3 regions of the Xenorhabdus sp. XBWT genome follow, and region 2 is predicted to be linked to each of the others. Evidence: predicted binding sites of a transcription regulator. Region 2 holds the regulator's gene; each other region holds the start of a gene.

Region 1 (8,491 bases), 190 kb from region 2:
TTGAATTGACCGACGCAACGGAGCAAACCAGCGTCCGTCATAGACAACATAAGACATCTCCAATCCCAGCTGCTGACGCCATTTGAAGCTATCGCGATCCAGAACCAACTGTTCAATGCCACGCAACGCTTCCATCATGATGGTTCCCCCCGGTGTTTCATAACAACCACGGGATTTCATGCCCACCAAACGGTTCTCTACAATATCAATCCGGCCAATGCCATGCTTAACCCCCAACTCATTCAGCGCGTTAAGACACTGATACGGTGAGAATGCCTGACCGTTCACACCAGCCACTTCACCTTTTTCAACTGTCACCGTGACATATTCTGGTTCATTCGGTGCATCTTCGGGTTCTGCTGTCCATACCCAACAATCTTTATTGGCTGCATTCCATGTGCTTTCCAAAACACCACCTTCGGTTGAAATGTGCCATGCGTTTTCATCGCGGCTATAGATTTTTTCCAGCGTCGCGGTAGTGGGAATATCACGCACTTTCAGGTAATCCAGCAATGCCTCACGGGAACGCAAATCCCATTCCCGCCACGGGGCAACCACTTTCAGATGTGGTGCCAGCGCGGTATACGTGCTTTCAAACCGAACCTGATCATTACCTTTACCGGTTGCACCGTGGGCGACAGCATCCGCTCCCACTTTCAGAGCCAGTTCAACCTGAGCCTTGGCAATGATTGGGCGAGCCATTGATGTACCAAGCAGATAGCTACCTTCATATAACGCACCCGTTTTCAGCACGGGATAAACATACTCTTTGATAAACTCTTCACGCAGATCGACAACGTGACATTCAGAAGCACCGGAATGCAATGCTTTCTGCTCCACACCATCCAAATCTTCACGACTTTGCCCAACATCAGCAACAAATGCGATGACTTCACAATTACCATAATTCTCTTTCAGCCACGGAATAATGGCGGAAGTATCTAAACCACCTGAATATGCCAGAACGATTTTTTTAATATTTTTAGTCATAGAAGTAACCTTTTTAATTACGCCAGAATTCGTGTGCCAACGGGTATGCCATTAAATAAAGCAACCAACTGCTCTGCATGTCGCCAACTCGCAATATCCACGGGTTGCCCAAGTGTTTTTGCCGCATCCAATGCTGCTTTTACTTTCACTATCATGCCGTCGGTAATAATGTCCTGTTCAATTAACTGTTCGATCCTTTCCGCCGTGGCTTCCGGGATTTTTTGACCTTTTCCATCCAGAATTCCGCTGACATCAGACAAAAAAACCAAATCCGCATTTAACACCTGAGCGATGGCAGTTGCCGCCTGATCGGCGTTCACATTCATTAATTCACCATGTTCGGTGATACCGATTGAGCTGATAATCGGTATATAGCCCACATCCAGCAAAATTTTCAGGAGATCGGGTTTCCCCGGCAGCGCTTTTCCTGTGTGCCCAAACTCTTTATCAAGTTGGGATACCTTCACAACGCCTCCGTCTCCCAGACATAACCCAATAGCGGGTAAACGGAGCTTTGTTGCCCATGCCAACAACTTTTTGTTAGCAGTCCCTGCCAATGTGCCTGCAATAATGTCGATTTGATCTTCAGGCGTGACCCGCAGTCCCTGTTTCTTCAAAATGGGTAACTGCAATTTCTGCATCATCTCATCAACCAAACAACCACCACCATGCACAATAATCAGCTGACGTTTATGAGTTTTTCGGTATAACTGCAACGTAGTAAATAACCGCTCCAGCGCTTCTTCATTGTCTAATAACACACCACCCAACTTGATAACTAACGGAACCATCGGCTTTATCCTCTGTCAGTATTAAATTTGTCGGAATCTTAATTTTTCGGAATGAACTTAAAGCAACGCCTGCGTTTCTTCATACCCAAAACGAATATTCATGCACTGCACCGCCTGTGCTGCTGCACCTTTCAACAAATTATCCTCAGCACCCACGATAATCAGATGTTGCCCCTGAACAGCAAAACCAATATCGCAGAACGGCAAACCAACGACAGCTTTCAACGCGGGGAATCCTTCGCTGTATAAACGAACCAGTGGTTTATCGTGATACGCATGCTGATAAGCTTCACTAACCTGTTCTTCTGTTACACCGGATTTCAATTTGCAGGTGATTGTGGCCAAAATCCCACGTGAAAAATTGCCCAAATGAGGTGTAAAGATCACGTCAGTGCCTAAATGCGTTGCAATTTCAGGTTGATGACGATGATTAAAAACACCATAAGGCTGCAAACTCACTTCACAAAAGCTGTTGATGATTGATGCCTTCCGCCCTGCGCCGCTGACACCACTGACCGCATTGATGACAGGCCAATGCCCGGTATCCAGTAAATTTTTTTCAAGCAATGGCTTCAATGAAAGTTGGGAAACAGTGGGATAACATCCGGGAACCGCAATCAATCGTGCTTGCTTGATTTTTTCTGCCTGCCACTCTGCCAGCCCGTACACAGCTTGCGCTAACCATGCGGCATTTTTATGCTCGAACCCATAGTATTTTTTATAAAACTGTGTATTTTGTACTCGGTAGGCACCTGATAAATCAAACACAATACAGCCCGCTTCCAGAAATAACGGTGCAATGTCATGACTGACTTCATGAGCAGTTGCGAGGAAAACCACATCAATACCTTTCGCTGCTTCAAACGCATCAGTCAATGGTTGTAAGGACAAATCAAGGATGCCCTTATATTGCGGATGAAGTTTTGAAAAAGGCTTTCCCGCATCTGAACTTTGAGAAGAAACCATCAAGCCGGAGATGTGGACATGGGAATGACGTTGCAGATATGCTGCTAACTCAGCTCCGGTATAACCACTGGCACCAACTATCAGTGTATTCAGCATGGGATTTATTCACCTTATAGTGTTAACCAACGATATAATTGCATTTGTATGCAATTAATTTGCATGAATATTGATACTATTATGAGTAAGGGCTGTCAACAGTGAATATGAAATTACCGGCATTTATTAAGTTATATCATCAGCTCATTGCAGCTCCATCTATCAGCGCAAATGATGCTGAACTAGACCAAAGTAATGAAGTTGTTATCAATCTACTGGCGGAATGGCTAAAAGAGATTGGTTTTTCGATTGAAATTCAACCCGTCCCTGAAACCCGGGGCAAATTCAATCTACTGGCAACATTGGGTAGTGGTTCAGGTGGTTTGCTGCTATGTGGTCATACGGATACCGTCCCTTTTGATGAGGGATGCTGGACACAAGATCCATTCACACTGACAGAGCGCGATGGCAAGTTATATGGTCTCGGCACGGCGGACATGAAGGGATTTTTTGCCTTTATCATTGATGCAGTACGGGATATTGATGTCAGCAAGCTGTCTCATCCCCTTTATATCTTGGCTACTGCTGACGAAGAAACATCAATGGCAGGTGCGCGTTATTTTGCTGCCAATGCCAACATTCGGCCTGATTTCGCTATCATAGGCGAACCCACATCATTACAGCCAATCCGCGCCCATAAAGGGCATATGGCCCAAGCAATCCGTATAGAAGGAAAATCAGGGCATTCCAGTGATCCGGCACGAGGCGTCAATGCTATTGATCTGATGCACGAGTCCATCACCCAGCTGATAAAACTACGTAATACTTTGCAGGAGCGTTATCACAATCCGGCTTTCGTCATTCCTTATCCCACCATGAATTTCGGTCATATTCACGGCGGAGATGCCGCAAACCGCATTTGTGCCTGCTGTGAATTGCATATGGATATCCGCCCGCTTCCCGGACTGACCTTGCAGGATTTGAACGGATTGCTGAATGACGCACTGGAACCCGTGAAACAACGCTGGCCGGGACGCCTGAGCGTGACAGAACTTCACCCACCAATTCCGGGTTATGAGTGCCCGACAGACCACAAACTGGTTGGCGTGATTGAAAAATTGTTGGGAACAAAAGCGGATACAGTCAATTACTGTACGGAAGCGCCCTTTATTCAGGAACTGTGCCCGACATTGGTCTTGGGACCGGGGTCGATTGAACAGGCGCATCAGCCCGATGAATTTTTGGACATAGCATTTATTGAACCAACAAGAAAACTACTTTCACAGCTTGTAGAGCATTTTTGTTTGGATGGTGGTTAACTTTCACTACATATAATAACCTCAGTGAGTACATTGAAGCTTTTCGTTTTGTCTCTATTAAGAGTGGGCCGAAAATGATTGGGACCGTGGTCCCAATCCAGACCGCTGGGGATAGGAAGTCGGTTACTTCCCGCTGAACACCCCCGCTTTGGCATCCGCCGGTTGAGTAGAGGCATGGCCGCTGACTAACGGCGCCTTGCCATCAACGAGTTGTTTCGCCGCGCTGGCTAACAGACCGCCTGCCGTAATGCTCGTATTGACGCGACCGCCACTCCGATAATGCTGACCGCTGACGCCTCCTGGCTGACTTTGCTCCCACCGAGTTCCACCTTGCCCTGTGGGCTGCGGATCGCGCCACCGATCAGTTGGGTTTGGCCACCGATTTGCAGCGCCATGCCGTTCTTACCGGTGATAGCCGATTGCTCGCCACATTCCCATGTGCCACCCCAAACATGAATTTCTTTCCTGATCATTTTGAATATTCCTCATTGGGAATAAGACATTTCTCGATTGACTAAAAACCCAGCTTCAACCATTCTATTTGGACATCTAAACGGATAGACATATAAACATTTAAGCATCTAAACGTAAGCGGATATCACAAAAAAGATCCGATTGTTCACGAGGGCACAGGGTATGAGTTTTTTCCATGCAAATCAGCGAGAAGCGCTGAATCAGAATTTGGCTGAACTTGAAGGGCAGATTCGAGTTTCCTTTGAATTCTTTCCACCCAGCACTGCTGAGATGGAACAAACCCTGTGGAAATCTATTGATCGCTTAAGCAAGCTGAAACCTAAATTTGTTTCCGTCACCTATGGTGCCAACTCCGGTGAGCGTAATCGTACCCACAGCATCATCAAAGGAATCAAAGAAAAAACTGGCCTTGATGCAGCGCCACACCTGACTTGTATTGATGCCAACCGTGAAGAACTGCGCACCATTGCCCATGATTATTGGCAAAGTGGCATTCGTCATATCGTGGCATTGCGGGGCGATTTACCTAATAATGGTTGTAGACCAGGAATGTATGGTGCTGATTTAGTTGAGCTATTAAAAGAAGAGGCGGATTTTGATATTTCCGTTGCGGCTTACCCAGAAGTACATCCAGAAGCGAAAAGCGCGCAGTCAGACCTGATTAATTTAAAACATAAAATTGACGCCGGAGCTAATCGCGCCATTACCCAATTCTTTTTTGATGTGGAAAGTTATCTCCGTTTTCGTGATCGTTGTGTCGCAACGGGGATTGATGTAGAAATTGTGCCGGGGATTTTGCCTGTCTCGAACTTTCGTCAACTACAACGATTCGCCACGATGACTAACGTCCGCATCCCAAGCTGGATGACCAGAATGTTTGAAGGATTGGATGACGACCCGGAAAGTCGCAATTTAGTGGGAGCATCTATTGCCATGGATATGGTGAAAATTCTCAGTCGTGAAGGGGTGAAGGATTTTCATTTTTATACACTGAATCGAGCGGAATTGAGTTACGCCATCTGCCATACACTGGGTGTTCGCCCTGCATAATTGCATTGTTTCGTTGATGGGAAGTTTCGTTGTTGAAAAATGGAAATAAAAAAGCCGAAAAGTTCCCCATTCGGCTTTTATTATTTTCATAAAATCAAACATTAACCTGTATTGCGCATCCCAGCCGCCACACCCGCAATTGTCACCATCAGCGCCTGTTCAAGGTGCGGATCAAGGTCTTCCTGTTGACGGGAGCGTTGCAACAATTCCGCCTGTAGTACGTTCAACGGATCCGTATATACATTACGCAACGCAATAGATTCCGCAATCCACGGCAAATCCGCCATCAATTGCTCATCCTGCGAGATTGTCAGCACTGTTTTGATATCCTCTGCAAGCTGGTTGCGCAGTTTAATTCCAAGAGGCCACAATTGCGGCTCTACCAAACGTTGGTCGTAGTATTCCGCCAGCCATAAGTCCGCTTTGGCAAACACCATCTCCAGCATGGCAATGCGGGTATTGAAGAAGGGCCAGTTGTGACACATATCGGTTAATGCCGACAGTTTACCTTCGTCAATCACCTGTTGCAGCGCCGCGCCAGCACCCAGCCATGCCGGTAACATCAGGCGGTTTTGTGTCCATGCGAATATCCACGGGATCGCCCGCAGGCTTTCGACTCCGCCTGTTGGACGTCGTTTCGCCGGACGTGAACCCAATGGCAATTTTGCCAATTCTTGTTCTGGCGTTGCCGCACGGAAATAAGGCACAAACTCGGGTTGCTCACGGACGTAATCTCGATACATATCGCAGGAAACATCCGAGAGAGTTTCCATGATCTGGTGCCATTCTGCTTTTGGTTCCGGTGGTGGCAGCAAGTTTGCTTCCAGAATCGCACTGGCATACAGCGCCAGACTACTTATCGTCACCTGCGGTAAGCCAAACTTAAACCGAATCATTTCCCCTTGTTCCGTTACGCGCAATCCCCCCTTCAAACTCCCCGGTGGTTGGGAGAGCAAAGCAGAGTGAGCAGGAGCGCCACCGCGACCAATCGAGCCGCCGCGTCCGTGGAACAGAGTCAGCATAACACCTTCTTCTTCACACACTTTGATCAAGGCATCCTGCGCCCGATATTGCGCCCAGGATGCTGCCATCACGCCCGCATCTTTCGCAGAATCAGAGTAACCAATCATCACCATCTGCTTACCTTTAATCAGATCACGATACCATGCGATACCCAACAGTTGCCGGATAACCATTTCCGCATTGTTCAAGTCTTCAAGGGTTTCAAACAACGGAGCAACAGGCAATGACAATGAGCTGCCCGCTTCTTTCAGCAACAATTTCACTGCCAGCACATCAGAAGGCACTTTCGCCATGGAAATAACATAAGTGGCGATCGCATCTTGTGGCGATTCCGCGATAACTTTACAGGTTTCAAACACCTCTTGAGTTTCTGGGTTTGGCTGCCAATCACGCGGTGTAAGAGGCCGTTTCGAATTCAATTCGCGCAGTAAAAATGCCTGTTTCTCGGCTTCAGGCCAGCTTGCATAATCTCCCATTCCCAAATATTGCGTCAGTTCCGCAATCGCATCGGTATGGCGGGTACTTTCCTGCCGAATGTCAATGCGCACCAGACACAAACCAAAGCAACGAATGCGGCGCAAGGTATCCAACAGTTGCCCATTTGCGATAATTTCCATACCGCAGACTTTCAGCGATTGATAACAGGCATACAATGGCTGCCATAACTGTTCGTTATGTAACAATAAATCTGCCGGTGGCAGAACTTTTTCACCTTTAAGGCGTTTCTCCAGATAAGCCAGCGTGTTATTCAATTGTGTCCGCAACTGCTTAGCAATCTCACGATAAGGCTCCAGAACCCCACCGCCCACCATTTGGCGTAGTTCAGGCGTACACTCAGACATAGAGAGTTCAGAAACTAAAATTTGAATATCTTTCAGGAATAAGTCTGCCGCTTTCCAACGGCTGAGCAGCAAAACATGACGGGTAATTTCAGCAGTAACATTAGGATTACCATCACGATCCCCGCCCATCCAAGAAGTGAAACGAACCGGCACCGCTTCTACTGGCAAATTATAACCAATGGATTCTTCCAGTTGTTCATTGAACTCACGCAGAAACGCCGGCACACCTTCCCACAAGCTGTTTTCGACAACAGCAAACCCCCATTTTGCTTCATCAATCGGGGTTGGGCGGATTTTGCGGATTTCATCGGTATGCCATGATTGAGCTATCAACTGACGCAGCCGACGCATGATGTTATTGCGTTCGTAATCCGCCAAATCGTCATGATCAAGTTGTGCCAAACAACCATTAACTTCAACCAATTTGTGAATCAAAGTACGACGGGCAATTTCTGTTGGATGAGCCGTCAGAACCAATTCAATTGCCAGCTCATTAACGGCGTTGGCCAAATCATCGTTGCTGAATTGTTTGTCTTTAAGACGATTGAACAATGCTGCCAACGCTACCGGATTACTCGCAGCTTCACCGTGTGGTGAAATGCTGTGATATTGTTCAGCGACATTGGTCAGATTTAAAAATTGGTTAAAAGCACGGGCAACGGGCAGGAGTTCATCATTGGATAAATTTTCCAGTGTCGATAAAAGCTGCTGACGATGGGCCTCATTACCTGCTCGGGATGATTTGGATAGCTTCCTGATCGTTTCAACTTTATCAAGAATATCTTCTCCCAAAGCCTCTTTGATAGTGTTGCCCAGCAACTTACCGAGCATACTGACATTACTTCGCATTGCGGAATATTGTTGATTCATGTGGTTTCTGGCCTTGTGTTGCTGTATGTCACCCATTTCGCCAGATGATTGGCTCAATCGGCATCTACCCTGTTTCTGTTTAGATATTTCATATTTTGCTATCGGGCATAAGAACAGGTTCTTTTGCTCA
Region 2 (8,491 bases):
CGAAAATTACTTATATAAATCGCTATATAAGAATCATTAATTAAAAACGATTTAACGAAAAAAGAGGCGCTAAAAAATAGCGCCCCTTTATTATGTTGGATTTCTTATATACCGACTAGTGTTTATAAATAAACTCAATGCCTTCATCGTCTTCTTCATCCCAGTCATCATCATCCAAATCATCATCAGACGAGGATGATTTCTGCAACTGTTCCTGATGATAGTCATCCCACATGAACTCAACTTTTTCAGGTTTGACTTCTTCCGTCGCTTCCATACTACGGGGCTGCATATTCATGAACTCCATAATGTCCCAGCAAAGCTCTTTCACACCCTGACGGTTCACTGCTGAAATCATGTAATAGTCGCCTTCCCAACCAAGCTCATCAGCAATAGTTTTGGCTAGCTGTTTAGCTTCTTCTGGATCGGTCAGATCAACTTTATTGAATACCAACCAACGCGGTTTTTCTGCCAGTTTTTCACTGTATTTGTGTAGCTCTTTGATGATAATTCGGGCATTTTCAACCGGATCAGATTCATCGATCGGGCAGAGATCAATCAAATGCAACAATACACGACAGCGCTCCAGGTGCTTCAGGAAGCGAATGCCTAAACCAGCACCGTCTGATGCTCCTTCAATCAAACCAGGGATATCTGCGACCACAAAGCTTTGCTCATTATCCATGCGCACAACACCAAGGCTTGGCACCAATGTTGTAAATGGATAATCGGCTACTTTAGGTTTTGCTGCTGAAACGGCCCGGATAAAGGTGGATTTCCCCGCATTTGGCATTCCCAGCATACCTACATCTGCCAGCAACATCAGCTCCAGCATCAGCTCTCGGCTTTCTCCCGGTGTCCCCATTGTTCTTTGGCGAGGAGCACGATTCACAGAAGATTTAAATCGGGTGTTACCAAGGCCGTGGAACCCCCCTTTTGCAACCATAAAACGTTGTTCATGGCGCAACATATCTCCGAGAACTTCACCTGTGGCAACGTCACGTACACGCGTTCCGACCGGAACCTTGATGGTAATATCCTGACCGCGTTTACCAGTGCAATCGCGGCTTTGTCCATTTTGACCACGCTCAGCGCGGAAGGATTTTTCAAAACGGTAGTCAATCAGCGTATTGAGGTTTTCATCAGCCAGTAGATAGACATCTCCGCCGTCACCCCCATCTCCGCCGTCCGGCCCACCTTTTGGAATATATTTCTCACGACGGAAGCTGACGCAACCATTGCCACCATCTCCCGCTACAACCAGTATTCTGGCCTCATCTACAAATTTCATAATCTTTCTCCGTAGGATAGCCACTGTAAAGCTGGATGGCAGCTAGTACCCAGAGATGGCGTAATCCAGAATAATAAAAAGCCCCGCAACACACATTGCAGGGCTTCCGATTCGATTAAAATTCAAAAAACTTATTCAGCTTCGATGCTGATGAATTTACGGTTTTTTGGACCTTTAACTTCGAATTTAATTTTTCCGTCAGCTAATGCGAACAGGGTGTGATCACGGCCACAACCTACGTTGTTGCCTGCGTGGAATTTAGTACCACGTTGACGAACGATGATGCTGCCTGCCAAAACAGACTCACCACCAAAACGTTTTACACCCAGACGTTTGCTTTCAGAATCGCGACCGTTACGAGTCGAACCGCCAGCCTTTTTGTGTGCCATTTATCTGCTCTCCTAAAATCTTAAGCGATGCCAGTGATTTTAACATCAGTGAACCACTGACGGTGGCCCTGCTGCTTACGGCTGTGTTTACGACGGCGAAACTTAACGATTTTAACTTTCTCGCCACGGCCATGTGCAACAACTTCAGCTTTAATTTTAACGCCTTCAACTACTGGAGCGCCGATTTTGATGTCTTCACCATTAGCGACCATCAGCACCTGGTCAAACTCAACAGTTTCACCTGTTGCGATGTCCAGCTTTTCCAAGCGAATAGTCTGACCTTCGCTTACTCGGTGTTGTTTACCACCACTTTGGAAAACCGCGTACATATAAACTCCGCTTTCCGCGCACCCTCTAAAATTCTTTCCGAGCGCGCTATAAAATATTCACAATAGGGCGCGAATTCTACGCAAAAACCGCTTGGAAGACAAGTGCAGAATTAGAACAGAGGATAAAAAAACGGACTTTTTCGATTGCCATTTATTTGAGCTGTTTTACAAGTGCGGCCGATACATCGTAATATCTGTTAATACGCTAATTAATGAGCACAGCTCTGAATCAGAGTCCAAAGCCAAAACATGAATTTAGAATCGATAATAAAACTTACTACAGATGATATGGCAGCGGTCAATGACACCATTCTTGACCAATTAAATTCTGATGTTGCGCTGATCAACCAACTTGGTTACTACATTATCAGCGGCGGAGGCAAACGTATTCGCCCAATGATTGCAGTACTGACTGGTAAAGCGCTTCATTGCGAAGGTGAAAAACACATCAAAGTTGCGGCCCTGATTGAGTTTATTCATACCGCGACATTGCTGCATGATGATGTCGTTGATGAATCTGATATGCGACGCGGCAAGGCAACGGCCAACGCCATTTATGGCAACGCAGCCAGTGTCCTCGTAGGAGATTTTATCTATACGCGCTCATTTCAGATGATGACCGACCTTGATTCCATGCGTGTATTGAAATTGATGTCTAATGCTACCAATGTCATTGCTGAAGGCGAGGTGATGCAGTTAATGAACTGTAATAATCCTGATATCTCAGAAGATGACTATATGCGCGTTATTTATAGTAAAACCGCCCGTCTGTTTGAAGTTTCTGCGCATTCCGCCGCCATTCTGGCTAACGCAACGCCTGAGCAAGAAATGGCGCTACGTGATTATGGCCGCTATCTTGGCACCGCATTCCAATTAATCGATGACCTGCTGGATTACGATTCAGATAACAGCACGCTCGGTAAGAATACGGGAGACGACCTGAATGAAGGCAAACCAACATTGCCCCTCCTGCACGCCATGAATCATGGAACACCAGAGCAATCTGTAATGATACGTAATGCTATTAAACAAGGAAATGGCCGCCATTTGCTGGATACTGTACTCGCAACCATGAAACAGTGTGGTTCACTCAAATATACCCGCCAACGGGCTGAGGAAGAAGCAGATAAGGCTATTTCAGTATTACAAGTACTCAATGATTCTCCGTATAAGGCGGCCCTTGTGGGATTAGCCCATGTCGCCGTACAGCGACTTTCTTGAGCCGATTCAATCAGTATCCCTGATTGTTCAATCTGGGATACTGTCTTTATCTTTACTATCAATCTCTTGAATGCCGACAAATTGAACAAGGCCAGCCAACCCTTTTCTCAAAATAAACTTAACTATCCGTTCTCTTTCAGACTTGGTCAGCTGATAATAAGCTTCCACCCAAATCATAAACGGATCCTGTCGCTTGTTCCGATAATACTCGACCGAGTTTTCACTGACAGTCAGTATATTTAAAACTTCTTCGGGCAAACTGTTGACATTATATTCGAGAGCTTTTCCCTGCACTCCACGCTTACGGCGTTGTTCCCAGCCCTCGCGTCTTGCCATCAGATTCACTCCCTGAGGAGACGATGGCAGCCCTGCGAGGCCGATGAGTTCCTTTGCAGAATACCATTCTTTTTTCATCTCTTTTTCCTCGCGTTGTACCAGGGCAGTGAAGATAAAGCCAAATTTTAAACATTTGGCTTTTTCAAAAGCAGCCTCAGGTAGCTATAATTTTTTCCAAAAAACTTCTTATGCCGTCTCGTAATATCACGTCGGTAATTACCTCCTTTTCTTCTTCAGTGAGTAAATTAAATGCGCTTACCCAAATGGATAAAGGATCTTGTTTCTGAACCTGATATTCTGGTGATGTTTCATTAAGTTCGAGAGCAGACAATGTTGATTCAGGAAAACAAGAATAGTGATATTCAATTGCCCTGCCTTGAACACCTGTTCGTTTTTGCCTCAACCATTCTTCACGTTTTGCTCTGGCATTAACTCCTTGTGGTGATCTAGGTAACTCGCCTACACCGGTCAACTCCATTGCCGTATACCACTCTTTTTTCATAATGTTTCTCTATTTTTGTAACCAAGTTCAAAAAAGAAGTTATTAAGAAAAAATTAGAAATATTTTTAGAAAAAATAATGTTATTTTATTTTCTTAATAACAGATTCGTGTTCGTTATTAATTTCACACTAACGCTTTAGTTATACCACTAATGTGGCTTCAAATTTAATAGGAAAGGATTAAAAAAATGATTTCTATGAAATCGGATTGGCATCCTGCTGATATTATTGCCGCTTTACGTAAACGTGGAACGACTCTGGCAGCCGTTTCTCGTGAAGCGGGGCTAAGCTCATCAACTTTGGCGAATACACTTTCTCGCCCATGGCCCAAGGGAGAATGGATAATAGCGAATTACTTAGAATTGCATCCGTCTGAAATATGGCCAAGCCGTTATTTTGATCGCAATACAGGAGAACTATTAGAAAGAAAAATTCGAGATAAAAAGAATAATTAACTATTAATTTAATTATTCATAGAAAAACCGCTAGTTATTTTTAAACTAGCGGTTTTAGTTAACTAATATATTTAAATTAATTTGTATATTAATAAATTACAAATTAAATAAATTAATCATTAATAAATTTTTCGCCTAATTCAATATCTGTATTCAAAACATCCAGCATGTTATCTAGTGATTTTTGTTCAAAATCGCTCAGTTTGCCAATATCTAAATGTTCTTCAATACCATTTTTACCCAAGCGAACTGGTTGAGCGAAGAAACGCGCATATTTGCCATCACCCTCAACATAACTGCATTCGATAACATTGCTTTCGCCTTGCAGGGCACGGATCATAGACAACCCCATGCGTGCAGCAGCCTGCCCCATAGACAGAGTTGCAGATCCGCCACCTGCTTTTGCTTCAACCACTTCAGTTCCCGCATTCTGGATACGTTTGGTCAATGCTTCAATTTCTTCGTCAGTGAAACTAACATCAGGAATTTGAGACAGCAGAGGCAAAATAGTCACACCTGAGTGCCCACCGATAACTGGAACTTCCAGCTCTTCTGGTTTTTTGCCTTTCAATTCAGCAATAAAAGTGTTGGAACGGATAATATCCAGAGTTGTTACACCGAACAGACGGTTTTTATCGTAAACACCTTCTTTTTTCAGAACCTCAGCCGCAATCGCCACAGTAGTGTTGACAGGGTTAGTAATAATTCCGATTAATGCCTTTGGACAAGTTTTAGCAATCTGATGTACCAGATTACGAATGATCCCCGCGTTGATATTAAATAGGTCGGAACGATCCATACCAGGCTTACGGGCGACACCCGCAGAAATCAATACCACATCTGCACCTGCCAGTGCAGGGGTTGCATCTTCACCAGCAAAACCAGTGACTTTAACTTCCGTTGGGATATGACTCAGATCGGCTGCCACACCCGGGGTCACCGGAGCAATGTCATACAAGGAAAGTTCTGAACCTGAAGGAAGTTGGGTCTTGAGTAGAAGGGCAAGTGCCTGACCAATACCACCGGCTGCACCGAGAACTGCAACTTTCATCCTGATACTCCTTAAATAAGTGCTGTAAAAAAACTTAAACTTGTCTGGTTAAGAGAGTGCTTTCATTTTTCCCATCATTACAACAATGATAAGGAAGACTCTCCTCCACTCATCGCTACGTATTAAAACAATCTGTTAACAGCTAAATTATCCACCCAATGACCTGCGGATGGAACATAATAGTTGTTTTATTCTAGACAAAAGGCTTATCTGTTAATGAGATAACGGGCACTTTTTTGATAATTATTCTAATTATCCTATTAATTAATAGGCCGATCACCTTACACTCTCCTTCCGCATCAAACAACACCATTTAATTAACAATATATTTACTATGCCTACTCTATGAAAATAAGCAAAAATAAAATGTTCAATACCCTGATTATAAATAAGGTAATATGGGAAAGAATATACAATTATGCTCTGTATCTTGGTTTTCCCTTCTATTTCTTGAATAAAAATTCACTCTTTTGCATAATGTCACCTTATAACGGATTTAACGATGGTGAAATATGCGTGTTCCTTCGAAACAGGACGATTTGGTAAAAGCTTTCAAAGCATTATTGAAAGAAGAAAAATTCAGCTCTCAAGGTGAAATTGTTTCAGCGCTTCAGGAAGAGGGGTTCGAAAATATCAACCAATCTAAAGTTTCCCGGATGCTGACAAAATTTGGTGCTGTGCGAACCCGTAATGCAAAAATGGAAATGGTCTACTGTCTGCCAGCAGAATTGGGCGTACCCACAGCCACCAGTCCGCTAAAGAATCTGGTATTAGATGTCGATTATAATCACAGTGTTGTGGTCATACGCACAAGCCCGGGTGCAGCACAACTAATTGCACGCCTGTTGGATTCATTGGGTAAAGCTGAAGGAATTCTTGGCAGCATTGCAGGTGATGACACTATTTTTACCACGCCAGCCCAAAACCTTACGACAAAGCAGCTCTATGAGGCGATCCTCAATCTATTTGAGCAGGAACTTTAATCTATATCTGCCGTATACCAAGAAAGCTAATTAATGTATGCGGCAGGCACACACTGAATATATTTAGATGAAGAGAGGATCGCCCAATCAGTGCGCCCCCCTTACTCCGAAGATCTTTCAATTAAACTGTATCGGCTTTCTTAGCCAACTCAGCCAGTAATTTCTCGTGGATACCATCAAATCCGCCGTTGCTCATAATAAGGATATGATCCTCCGGTTGTGCCGTTTCGACAATCATCCGAACCAAAGTATCAATATCCGCACTCCAGCGAGCGGGCTGAATACACTGTTCCGCAATTTCAATAACCTGCCACGGCATATTGGCTGGCTGATAGAGGAAAACTTCATCAGCACGCCCCATTGAAGGTGCAATGTCATTTTTGCTCATTCCCATTTTCATGGTATTAGAACGCGGCTCCAGCACGGCCAGAATACGCGTCATTCCACCAACTTTACTTCGCAACGCTTCCAGAGTCGCTAAAATAGCTGTTGGGTGATGAGCAAAATCGTCATAAACCGAGATACCATTGACTTTACCACGCAATTCAAGACGACGACGGGCATTGATAAAGCGATCCAATGCCTGACAGGCATCCGCAGGTTGAACCCCGATATGATGAGCTGCGGCAATTGCACTCAAACCATTATGCATATTGTGTTCACCGACTAATGACCAGCCCACTTCACCTACCAGTTCACCATGATGGAATACTTGGTAGTTGCTACTATCCTGACTGACTTTTTTCGCCTGCCAGCTTCCGGTTTCTCCGAGATGTTCCAGCTCACTCCAGCACCCCATAGAAAGGACATTTTTTAAATTCATGTCATTATCGGGAACAATGACTTTACCTGAGCTTGGCACAACTCTGACAAGGTGATGGAATTGTTTTTGAATGGCGGCCAGATTTTCGAAAATATCTGCGTGATCAAACTCAAGGTTGTTCATGATCAGTGTACGTGGGCTGTAATGAACAAATTTAGAACGCTTATCAAAAAAAGCACTGTCATATTCATCCGCTTCAATCACAAAAAACGGGCTTTCACCGATTTGTGCTGAAACAGTAAAATTTCCCGGAACACCACCAATCAAGAATCCCGGTTTATAATCACAGGCTTCCAGAATCCATGTAAGCATACCCGCCGTTGTTGTTTTCCCGTGAGTGCCGGCCACTGCTAATACCCAACGCTCCGGCAATACGTGATCATGCAGCCACTGTGGGCCAGAGGTGTAAGGAATTCCACGCTCCAACACTGCTTCCACACAGGGATTGCCGCGGGTCATGGCATTGCCGATAACTACCATATCTGGTGCAGGATCGAGTTGTACAGGATCGTACCCTTGAATCAACTCGATGCCTTGTTTCTCCAGCAGGGTACTCATTGGTGGATACACATTGGCATCAGCGCCAGTAACTTCATGACCCAGTGAACGAGCGAGGATCGCTAACCCTCCCATGAAAGTACCGCAAATGCCAAGAATATGAATACGCATTTATTTCTATCCGATATCATGAACTGTATCACTATTCTAACCATCAAATCAGATATTAGAAATGCAATAACCTATGAATCATTTGATTCTTTAGCTAAACTGCCCGCGCATGAGTGCAACACGAAAGTGAAGCACGCTTCCTAAAACCACAATCAAATTCAAGGCCTTTGTCATGAAAACATTAGGCGAATTCATCGTCGAAAAACAGCAAGATTTTCCTCATGCTACGGGTGAACTAACCGCACTGCTGTCTGCCATCAAATTAGGGGCCAAAATTATTCATCGAGACATCAACAAAGCTGGCTTGGTTGATATTTTAGGTACAAGTGGCGTATCCAATGTCCAAGGTGAAGTTCAGATGAAACTGGACCTGTACGCCAATGAAAAACTCAAAGCAGCGCTGAAAGCACGCGGTGAAGTTGCTGGTATTGCTTCCGAGGAAG
Region 3 (8,491 bases), 1.0 Mb from region 2:
CAAAATCCTTGGCATTCACAGGCCACCCTTGAGCATTGGGAGTATTAACCAGTTGAAGATCTTGGGTGATGTGACCATCTTTATACTGTTGTCCTTGCTCGGTCGGTCGATGACATCCCGATAATAATAAAATGACAAACCCACATAAAAGATATTTGCCCCAGAGTTTCATATTTACGCCCTATCTCCAACCATCATTATTCGGCGATGAACAATATCAAACGCTAATAAATAATGAAATGTAGTTAGAAAAAAATAGACCCCTGCTTTATTAGGCCATAACGAGCAAAAACAAAACAACAAGACCAATATTTCATCAAAAAGCAAATAAATTCAGTAAATATCAACAAAAAAGCTTGCAACGGCGTCGTTCAAGAGTATAGTGTGCCGACATCAGACGCGGGGTGGAGCAGCCTGGTAGCTCGTCGGGCTCATAACCCGAAGGTCGTCGGTTCAAATCCGGCCCCCGCAACCAATTTTATACAGTGTTATTGCTGATAGTGTTATTACTGATATAGTCAGCATATATGTATAGAAAGTAAAAATCTGATAATAAAGAATGTCATCATTCAGTATTTGCCCACTATTGATAATCAAAGTTTGCAAATAGACGGACGCGGGGTGGAGCAGCCTGGTAGCTCGTCGGGCTCATAACCCGAAGGTCGTCGGTTCAAATCCGGCCCCCGCAACCAATTTTTTACGATGTCATTATTTAGTATTTGCACTGATCATTAGTAACGAACACTATTGATAATCAAGTTTGCAAATAGACGGACGCGGGGTGGAGCAGCCTGGTAGCTCGTCGGGCTCATAACCCGAAGGTCGTCGGTTCAAATCCGGCCCCCGCAACCAACTTTTCTTAATACATCTATTCCCGTTGTATCCGAATCCCTTAGAATTTTGTTTATTACTTATACAAACTCTCTAGATTTCCCAATAAAAATAGTTAAAACTGATTGCAGGTTGTTACTTTTAGCAATAGCTTTTCATAGAATTTATTCAAGGCGGATATTTCACCGCCGAGCTAATTCGGCACCATTTTTAAAATAAGCCTTAATACTAGCAAAAATAGATTCTGCTATTTGTTGCTGGAATCTTGCTGTTTTCAGTTTACGTTCTTCTTCCAGATTACTAATAAATGCAGTTTCCACTAAAACAGAAGGAATATCTGGCGCTTTTAATACCGCAAACCCCGCCTGATCGACGCTATTTTTATGCAATTTATTAATTTTCCCCATCCGCTTGAGCACTTCATCACCAAATTTCAGGCTATCGTTAATCGTCGCGGTTTGAACCAAATCCAGCATAGTATGATCTAAATATTTATCACCACTTTTACTGACTCCCCCAATCGAGTCAGCCTCATTCTGAGTCTGAGCTAAAAATCGGGCGGTATTGCTGGTCGCTCCCTTAGTGGAAAGCGCAAATACCGATGAACCCCGCGCAGATCGATTTGTAAAGGCATCTGCATGAATAGAAACAAATAGATCAGCGCGCATCTTGCGGGCTTTTGCTACCCTCACTTTCAAAGGAATAAATACATCTTCATTACGGGTCATATAAACTTTCATGCCGGGTTCACGTTTAATGAGAGCCTGTAAACGACGAGCAATTTGCAACACAATATCTTTTTCACGGGTTTTGTATTTCCCAATGGCTCCCGAATCTTCGCCACCGTGACCGGGATCGAGCATAATCACAATCGGCCGATCTTTTCCTGCCTTACCGGGTTTACGCGCCTTCGCAGGCAAATGCTTTTCCAAATCCCCGCTGTTGTACTCTTCAAGCAAAGCCAGTAAAGGATCATCATCCACATTTGCTGCCTTTTTAGGATAAAGATCTAATACCAAGCGATGCTTAAATTTCGCAATCGGCGGCAGCGTAAAAATGTGTGGAGCAACAGGCTGTTTAATCTCAAATACCAAGCGCACCGTTTTGGGATCAAATTGCCCTGCCCGCACCAATTTCAGGTAGGGATCACGCTGCTGAACCTGTGCTCCCATACGGCTCAGGACACTATTGATCTGGATACCCTGTAAATCAATGACAATACGGTTGGGATTTGAAAGTGAGAATTGGCGATATTTAAGTGGAATACTAGACTCCAACGTCACTCTGGTATAACTTGATGCCGGCCAAATACGGACAGCAATTACTTTTGAGTTTGCTGCATAACCTATTGGACTAACGCTTAATAACCATACAGCTGCTGCGCCTTTCAGCAGACGGCGACGTGAAGAATTATAGTCTGAATGACTCATCGTTTATTCCATTTAAAAACAGCCAAACTCAGTAATTTTTGCTAAAAATAATCGTTAGGCGGAGACTCTAATTAATTAGAGAATCGCTGTCATCAAAAAAAGCATTTTATGCTCTCTCAATCTATTTATATCAATATAAATAATAACGTTATTTTTATCCATTTTTCCTCTTGCCATTTTCTATCAAAAGGAATAAAAATACATAAAATACGCATAAAAATTCATTCTGAGAGGGTTTGATGAAAGAAAACAGTACCGAATTGGTTGAAATCGTCCGGCAATCGGTTCCGTATATCAATGCACACCGGGGAAAGACTTTTGTCATTATGTTGGGAGGTGAAGCTATCGCCCATGAAAATTTCTCCAACATCATTAACGATATTGGATTGCTGCATAATCTAGGTATTCGTTTAATCGTCGTGTACGGCGCTCGCCCACAGATCGAACAAAATATTGCGGAGCATAACTGCCTGTCGGTCTATCACAAACATACCAGAGTGACTGATACCAAAACATTGGATCTCGTTAAGCAAGTCGCGGGGTTGTTACAATTGGATATTACTGCACGTCTTTCCATGAGCCTGAGTAATACACCATTGCAGGGCGCCCATATTAAAGTGGTTAGTGGTAATTTTATTATCGCCCAGCCTTTAGGGATCGATGATGGCATTGATTATTACCACAGTGGCAAGATCCGCCGCATTGATGAAGAAGCCATCAACCAGCAATTAGACAATAACGCGATTGTGCTGATTGGGCCAGTTGCCGTTTCCGTCACGGGAGAAAGTTTTAACCTGACATCCGAAGAAGTCGCAACACAGTTGGCAATCAAATTAAAAGCAGAAAAATTAATCGGCTTTTGCTCGTCACAGGGCGTACTTGATGCTGAAAACAACACCTTATCAGAACTTTTTCCCAGCGAAGGGGAATTCCGTCTGCATGAATTGGAAAAAGCTGACGAACACTATTCAGGAACTGTTCGCTTCTTAAGGGGGGCTATCAAAGCCTGCCGCCGTGGAGTGCGCCGCAGTCATTTGATCAGCTATCAGGAAAATGGTTCGCTGGTTCAGGAGCTATTTTCCCGCAAAGGTATCGGAACCCAAATTGTAATGGAACGCTCCGAACAAATCCGCCGTGCCAATATTAATGATATCGGGGGCATTCTTGAGCTTATTCGTCCATTGGAACAGCATGGTATTTTGGTTCGCCGCTCGCGGGAACAATTGGAAATGGAAATAGACAAATTCACTTTGATAGAACACGATAACGTCACTATCGCCTGTGCTGCACTATATTCTTACTCTGATGAAAAAATCGGGGAAATGGCCTGCGTTGCCGTGCATCCAGACTACCGGAACTCTTCCCGAGGTGAAATCCTGCTAAATGCTATTTCCGCCCAAGCCAAGCAAATAGGGCTGGAAAAACTTTTCGTACTCACAACCCGCAGTATTCATTGGTTTCAGGAAAAAGGTTTTGAACCCGCAGAGATCGATATGCTACCCGTAGAGAAACAAGCGCTGTATAACTATCAGCGCCGTTCCAAAATCTTAATGTTAGATTTACAGAATCATTAATCTTATTCACTGCGGGTTGAACCATGCTGCTAATCCGCTCCGGCGCTGGGTTGTTGTGGCAACTGCCTTATCCAAAACAGGCCGGTGAGCATAAATGGTCAACTTTTCCCGCGCCCGGGTCAGCGCGGTATACACCAATTCCCGACTGACTATCGGCGAGTATTGAGTCGGTAATACCAATGCGGTATGTTCAAATTCTGATCCCTGAGATTTATGTACAGTCATCACATACGCAGTTTCATGCTGAGGCAGGCGACTTGGCTGAAACCCTTTAATCTGTCCGTCAGATAACTGAAAGTAAGCCTTCAGTTCATTATCCTGATTTCTGAGCATAATCCCGATATCTCCGTTAAACAGCCCAAGCGTACTGTCATTACGCAATATCATGACCGGGCGCCCGGCATAGCCACGGTTTTCCACATTATTAGATAAAGTGATAACACCTTTTCTGTGCAATAATTGCTCCAGTCGATGATTCAGCCCAACAACGCCAAATGGCCCTTCTCTTAATCCACACAATAACCGAAAACGATTAAACTCCGCCAAAATTGCTTTCTCTGATGCCCCTTCATTCACCATTGTCAGATATTGATAGTAGCCAGAAGCTGTTTCAGTCAGCAAACGCTGATAATCTTCATCCACTGAAAGCGGATTGAAATAAACATCAGGAAAAGCGTGATTCAGCACCGCGGAGACCCCTTTACGATCTCCCTGATTAACAGCCGATGCCAGCTGCCCAATGCCAGAAGCCGAATTGAAGCGATAACTTTTGCGCAGCAGACATAAACAATCCCGCACTGCGGAAACTTTGTTGTCTGAATCAGGTACAGAATAAGACGTTAACTGACATCCGGTTAATTGCCCCAACTGTTCTGCACGTTTAGCGCTGTACCCCTGTTCTGCAAAACGGCAGATATCACCCAATACAGCGCCAGCTTCAACCGACGCCAACTGGTCTTTATCCCCCAAAAAAATCACTTTCACCCGTGGCGGCAAAGCATCAATCAAATGTGCCATCATCGGTAAATCCACCATTGAAGCTTCATCAATGATCAAAATATCAAGGGAAAGAGGATTATCGCGGCCATAACGCAGTTTTTGGCTATCTGGTTGTGCACCCAGTAAACGGTGAATAGTTTGCGCCTGCTCAGGAATGCTGCGCCACTGTTCCGGCGTCAACGCAAGTTTCTTTACCGCATCCCTGAGCGATTCAGTCAACCTGGCCGCTGCCTTGCCGGTTGGTGCAGCCAGTTGAATGCTTAATTGCTGTCCTTCATGCAGCTTTATCAGGGTGACCAGCAACTTAGCCACGGTAGTGGTTTTTCCGGTTCCCGGACCACCGGAAATAACTGAAATACGGCTCGTCACAGCAACCGCGGCTGCAACTTTTTGCCAATCTATTTCCCCTTCGGCTGTGACACCAAAAAGCTCATCCAAAATACGGCGGGTTTGAATTTCATCAAGTGCATCAGCCAACTCAACAGACGCAAAGAAATCCGCCACACGCCGTTCACTTTGCCACATGCGTTGTAAATACAAGCTGTAATCCGCATTTCCTTGATGAGAAAGAACCATCGGTGTCGGAGAATCGCCCCGACTTACTGCCTGACATATCTGCAAAGCTGCAACAATTTGTGCCTGATCCGGCTCACCTGCCAAAGACCAAAGTGAAGCCGCTAACTCAGGTTGCCGGCCCTCAAATAAATATTTTGGTGCAATACGTTCCAGAGGCAAACAGACATGCCCTGCCCCCGATTCAGTACTCAACAAAGCTGTAATCAGCAACAACAGCGGATTTTCATCTTCAATCATCGCATAAGCAAACTGCACATCCAGTGGACGCAATAATTTTTGACTTACGGCTTGTTGCAATAGTGACTTCATTGAATTCATACGCTTTGTTCCTCATCCGCAGCGCTGAAAAGGGTATCCAATTCGTCAATAAATTCAAAAGGCGGCAAGTAGTGATAAATACCATGCCCGGGGTTATCTTTATCAATACCACGCAAAAACAAATATATGACTCCACCAAAATGATTCCGATAATCATAACTGGCTAACCGATGACGCAAATAACGATGCAAGGCCAACGTATAAAGCTGATACTGTAAATCATAGCGATGTTCTATCATGGCTTTCGCCATCGCTTCCTGCGTATATGACTGGCTACTTTCTCCCAACCAATTTGATTTATAGTCCACCACATAAAATTTACCCTGCCAGCAAAAAACCAAATCAATAAACCCCTTTAACATTCCTTTCACCTGATGAAAGGCCAACGGCGCACACTGTGCTGACAAGGGATCATAACGGCGTGTCAGCGCATCCATCTCCTTTGAATGCAATAACTTATCCACGGGTAAATAAAACTGCATTTCACTTTGCTGTTGCTGACGGGGAATATCAGCCAGTTGCATTCCTTGCTCATTCAACTTTGCTCTAAAAATATCGTCTATCCACTGTTCCAATACCGAAGCCCAATCTTCATCAAAACCTGATGCCGTCAGCTTTTCTGCCAACGATGCCTGATCTGGGGGATTACCAAAATCCACATCTTCCAAAATACTATGCAGAAACGTTCCCGCTGATGCCCCACGCGGAAAAGTGTGCGGCGTCATTTGCAAAGATTGTTCTTCCTGTTTCTCACCACAGGCATCAATATCCAGTTTCGGCGAAATGGATTGCACAATCACATCCACAGACTCGCCAAGTGCACCGGCACGATTATCAAAAGTAACCGGAGAAACAGCGCGAGAAGCTGAATATTGTAAACCCGAATAACTCGTTACCCGCCAATCATCCCGAATGGAACGTTGAAATCTTCTGGCCTCCAGAGACAAATGATTTTCACTTTGTGAACACCACTGTGCATCCGCAGTCTCCTCTACCCGCTTAATCTCTATATTATTATCAGACAGTTCATCTAAACTGCCTGCCAGAAGTTCCACATTGCCTTTCTTGCCCTTTTGCAACACATATCCAAGGGCAGACAGGTGCAAATCAGTATCCCCCGCTTTCCCCCTGCTCCCTTTGATAAGCGGAGCCACACCAACGCTACAATGATAAACCGACCGCGTTAATGCAACATAGAGCAAACGTAAATCCTCCGCCAAGCGTTCTTCATCAGCCAGTTCCAGGGCTTCTTTCAACGTTTCATCGTCATGGGAAATATTGAGGTGGGCCTCAAAATTATGGCGATCATGATAAACAGCCTGCTTCTGCTTCCTGTAACCACAAATAAAAGGTAAACAAACCAATGGATATTCCAGCCCTTTAGACTTATGAATGGTACAGATTTGCACCAGATGCCGATCACTCTCCAGTCGTAGTTGCTGGTTTTCTGATTGTGGGTTAGGACGTGAAATCTGTTGTGCCAGCCAGCGGGCGGCGGCATGCTCACTGTCCAGTTGCTGCGATGCTTCCTGCAATAACTCACCAATGTGCATAATATCAGTAAGACGACGCTTCCCATCATCCCCGGCCAGCAAGTTTTCCGCTATCTGATATTTCACCATGACAGCCCGCAGCATCGGCAATACACCACGGGAACGCCAGATGCGGGCATAACCATCAAATTCATCAACCAAACGATCCCATGTAATTTCATCATGATTGAGTTGATCGATTTGCTGCGCACTCATACCAAATAAACTACTGGCTAACGCGCTTCTGAGTTCTCGGGCCTTTTCCGGTGCCAATACCGCCTGCAATAACCAAAGCAAATCTTTAGCTTCGGGCGTATCAAACACACTTTCCCGATTAGAAAGGAAGACTGACGGTATTTTAAGTGTGTTCAATTCTTGACGGATCAACGATGCTTCCCGACGATCACGAACCAACACTGTAATATCCGCCGCCACAACCGGGCGGCTTTTTTCAGCCCGATGCAGAAATGCCTTACCATCTTGCCCAGCCTGTAACCAATCCCGAATTTGGGCAGCACACAACCGGGCCATGCTTTGTTCATATTCTCTTTTGGAAACACCCTCACCGGGTTGTAACCAAAATCGCAATGCAACCTGTTCTTCATCATGTAAAGTGAATTTCAGACCATGATTTTTCTCTGCGGCCTTCACATTAACAAATGGGATCTGTTCAAACAAAAATGGATGTTCTGTGCGGGCAAACAATTTATTGACAGCCTGTACCATGGACACAGAAGAACGCCAGTTAGTTTCCAATGTGTAATGGGCACTCACATTGGAACGCGCGCGAATATAGGTAAAAATATCCGCACCACGGAATGCATAAATAGCTTGCTTAGGATCACCAATGAACAAGAGTCCATTTTCTGATGGCTGGTTTTCTGATATCTGGTCTTTTGATAACGGTCTTTCTAGCTCACAACGATATATGGCCTGAAAAATGCGATATTGCTGAGGGTCAGTATCCTGAAATTCATCAATCATTGCGACGGGATAATGTTGCCGGATGGCTTGTGCAAGCTGCTCACCACTTTCATGCCGCAGGGCGCTATCCAGACGCGTCAATAGATCATCAAACCCCATATGGCCACGCATCAACTTTTCTTGCTGAACAGACTGTCGAACTTCAATAATCGCTTTAGCAATGATGATATCTTTCAATGTCAGCGGATGCTGGTATAAATCATCTATAGCCTCAAACAGCAGATGCTGTGGGGCTTCACCTTTTTTA

What was found. Region 2 encodes ArgR, which controls arginine synthesis, uptake and breakdown. Its sites were predicted from a motif close to ANTGAATAAAAATACANT; they were not measured.
Region 1: a site for ArgR is predicted at 2,881-2,898, ahead of argC (N-acetyl-gamma-glutamyl-phosphate reductase). Genes of this name have one in related genera too.
Region 3: a site for ArgR is predicted at 2,449-2,466, ahead of argA (amino-acid N-acetyltransferase). Genes of this name have one in related genera too.

Annotation. Positions count from the first base shown of each region.
Region 1 is NZ_CM180990.1:4,183,796-4,192,286, forward strand. Features, by position in the region: gene AC5JQI_RS18440 (argininosuccinate synthase) at 1-990, opposite strand, end outside; gene argB (acetylglutamate kinase) at 1,008-1,781, opposite strand; gene argC (N-acetyl-gamma-glutamyl-phosphate reductase) at 1,839-2,843, opposite strand; gene argE (acetylornithine deacetylase) at 2,945-4,102, shown strand; gene AC5JQI_RS18460 (hypothetical protein) at 4,330-4,575, opposite strand; gene metF (methylenetetrahydrofolate reductase) at 4,739-5,626, shown strand; gene ppc (phosphoenolpyruvate carboxylase) at 5,728-8,361, opposite strand.
Region 2 is NZ_CM180990.1:3,991,804-4,000,294, forward strand. Features, by position in the region: gene dacB (serine-type D-Ala-D-Ala carboxypeptidase) at 1-40, shown strand, start outside; gene cgtA (Obg family GTPase CgtA) at 116-1,291, opposite strand; gene rpmA (50S ribosomal protein L27) at 1,423-1,680, opposite strand; gene rplU (50S ribosomal protein L21) at 1,701-2,009, opposite strand; gene ispB (octaprenyl diphosphate synthase) at 2,259-3,230, shown strand; gene AC5JQI_RS17505 (DNA-binding protein) at 3,258-3,644, opposite strand; gene AC5JQI_RS17510 (DNA-binding protein) at 3,721-4,068, opposite strand; gene AC5JQI_RS17515 (helix-turn-helix domain-containing protein) at 4,256-4,522, shown strand; gene mdh (malate dehydrogenase) at 4,635-5,573, opposite strand; gene argR (transcriptional regulator ArgR) at 6,086-6,556, shown strand; gene mpl (UDP-N-acetylmuramate:L-alanyl-gamma-D-glutamyl-meso-diaminopimelate ligase) at 6,678-8,048, opposite strand; gene fbp (class 1 fructose-bisphosphatase) at 8,221-8,491, shown strand, end outside.
Region 3 is NZ_CM180990.1:671,023-679,513, reverse strand. Features, by position in the region: gene mltA (murein transglycosylase A) at 1-172, opposite strand, end outside; tRNA gene AC5JQI_RS02970 (tRNA-Met) at 399-475, shown strand; tRNA gene AC5JQI_RS02965 (tRNA-Met) at 616-692, shown strand; tRNA gene AC5JQI_RS02960 (tRNA-Met) at 776-852, shown strand; gene amiC (N-acetylmuramoyl-L-alanine amidase AmiC) at 1,014-2,261, opposite strand; gene argA (amino-acid N-acetyltransferase) at 2,501-3,835, shown strand; gene recD (exodeoxyribonuclease V subunit alpha) at 3,842-5,728, opposite strand; gene recB (exodeoxyribonuclease V subunit beta) at 5,725-8,491, opposite strand, start outside.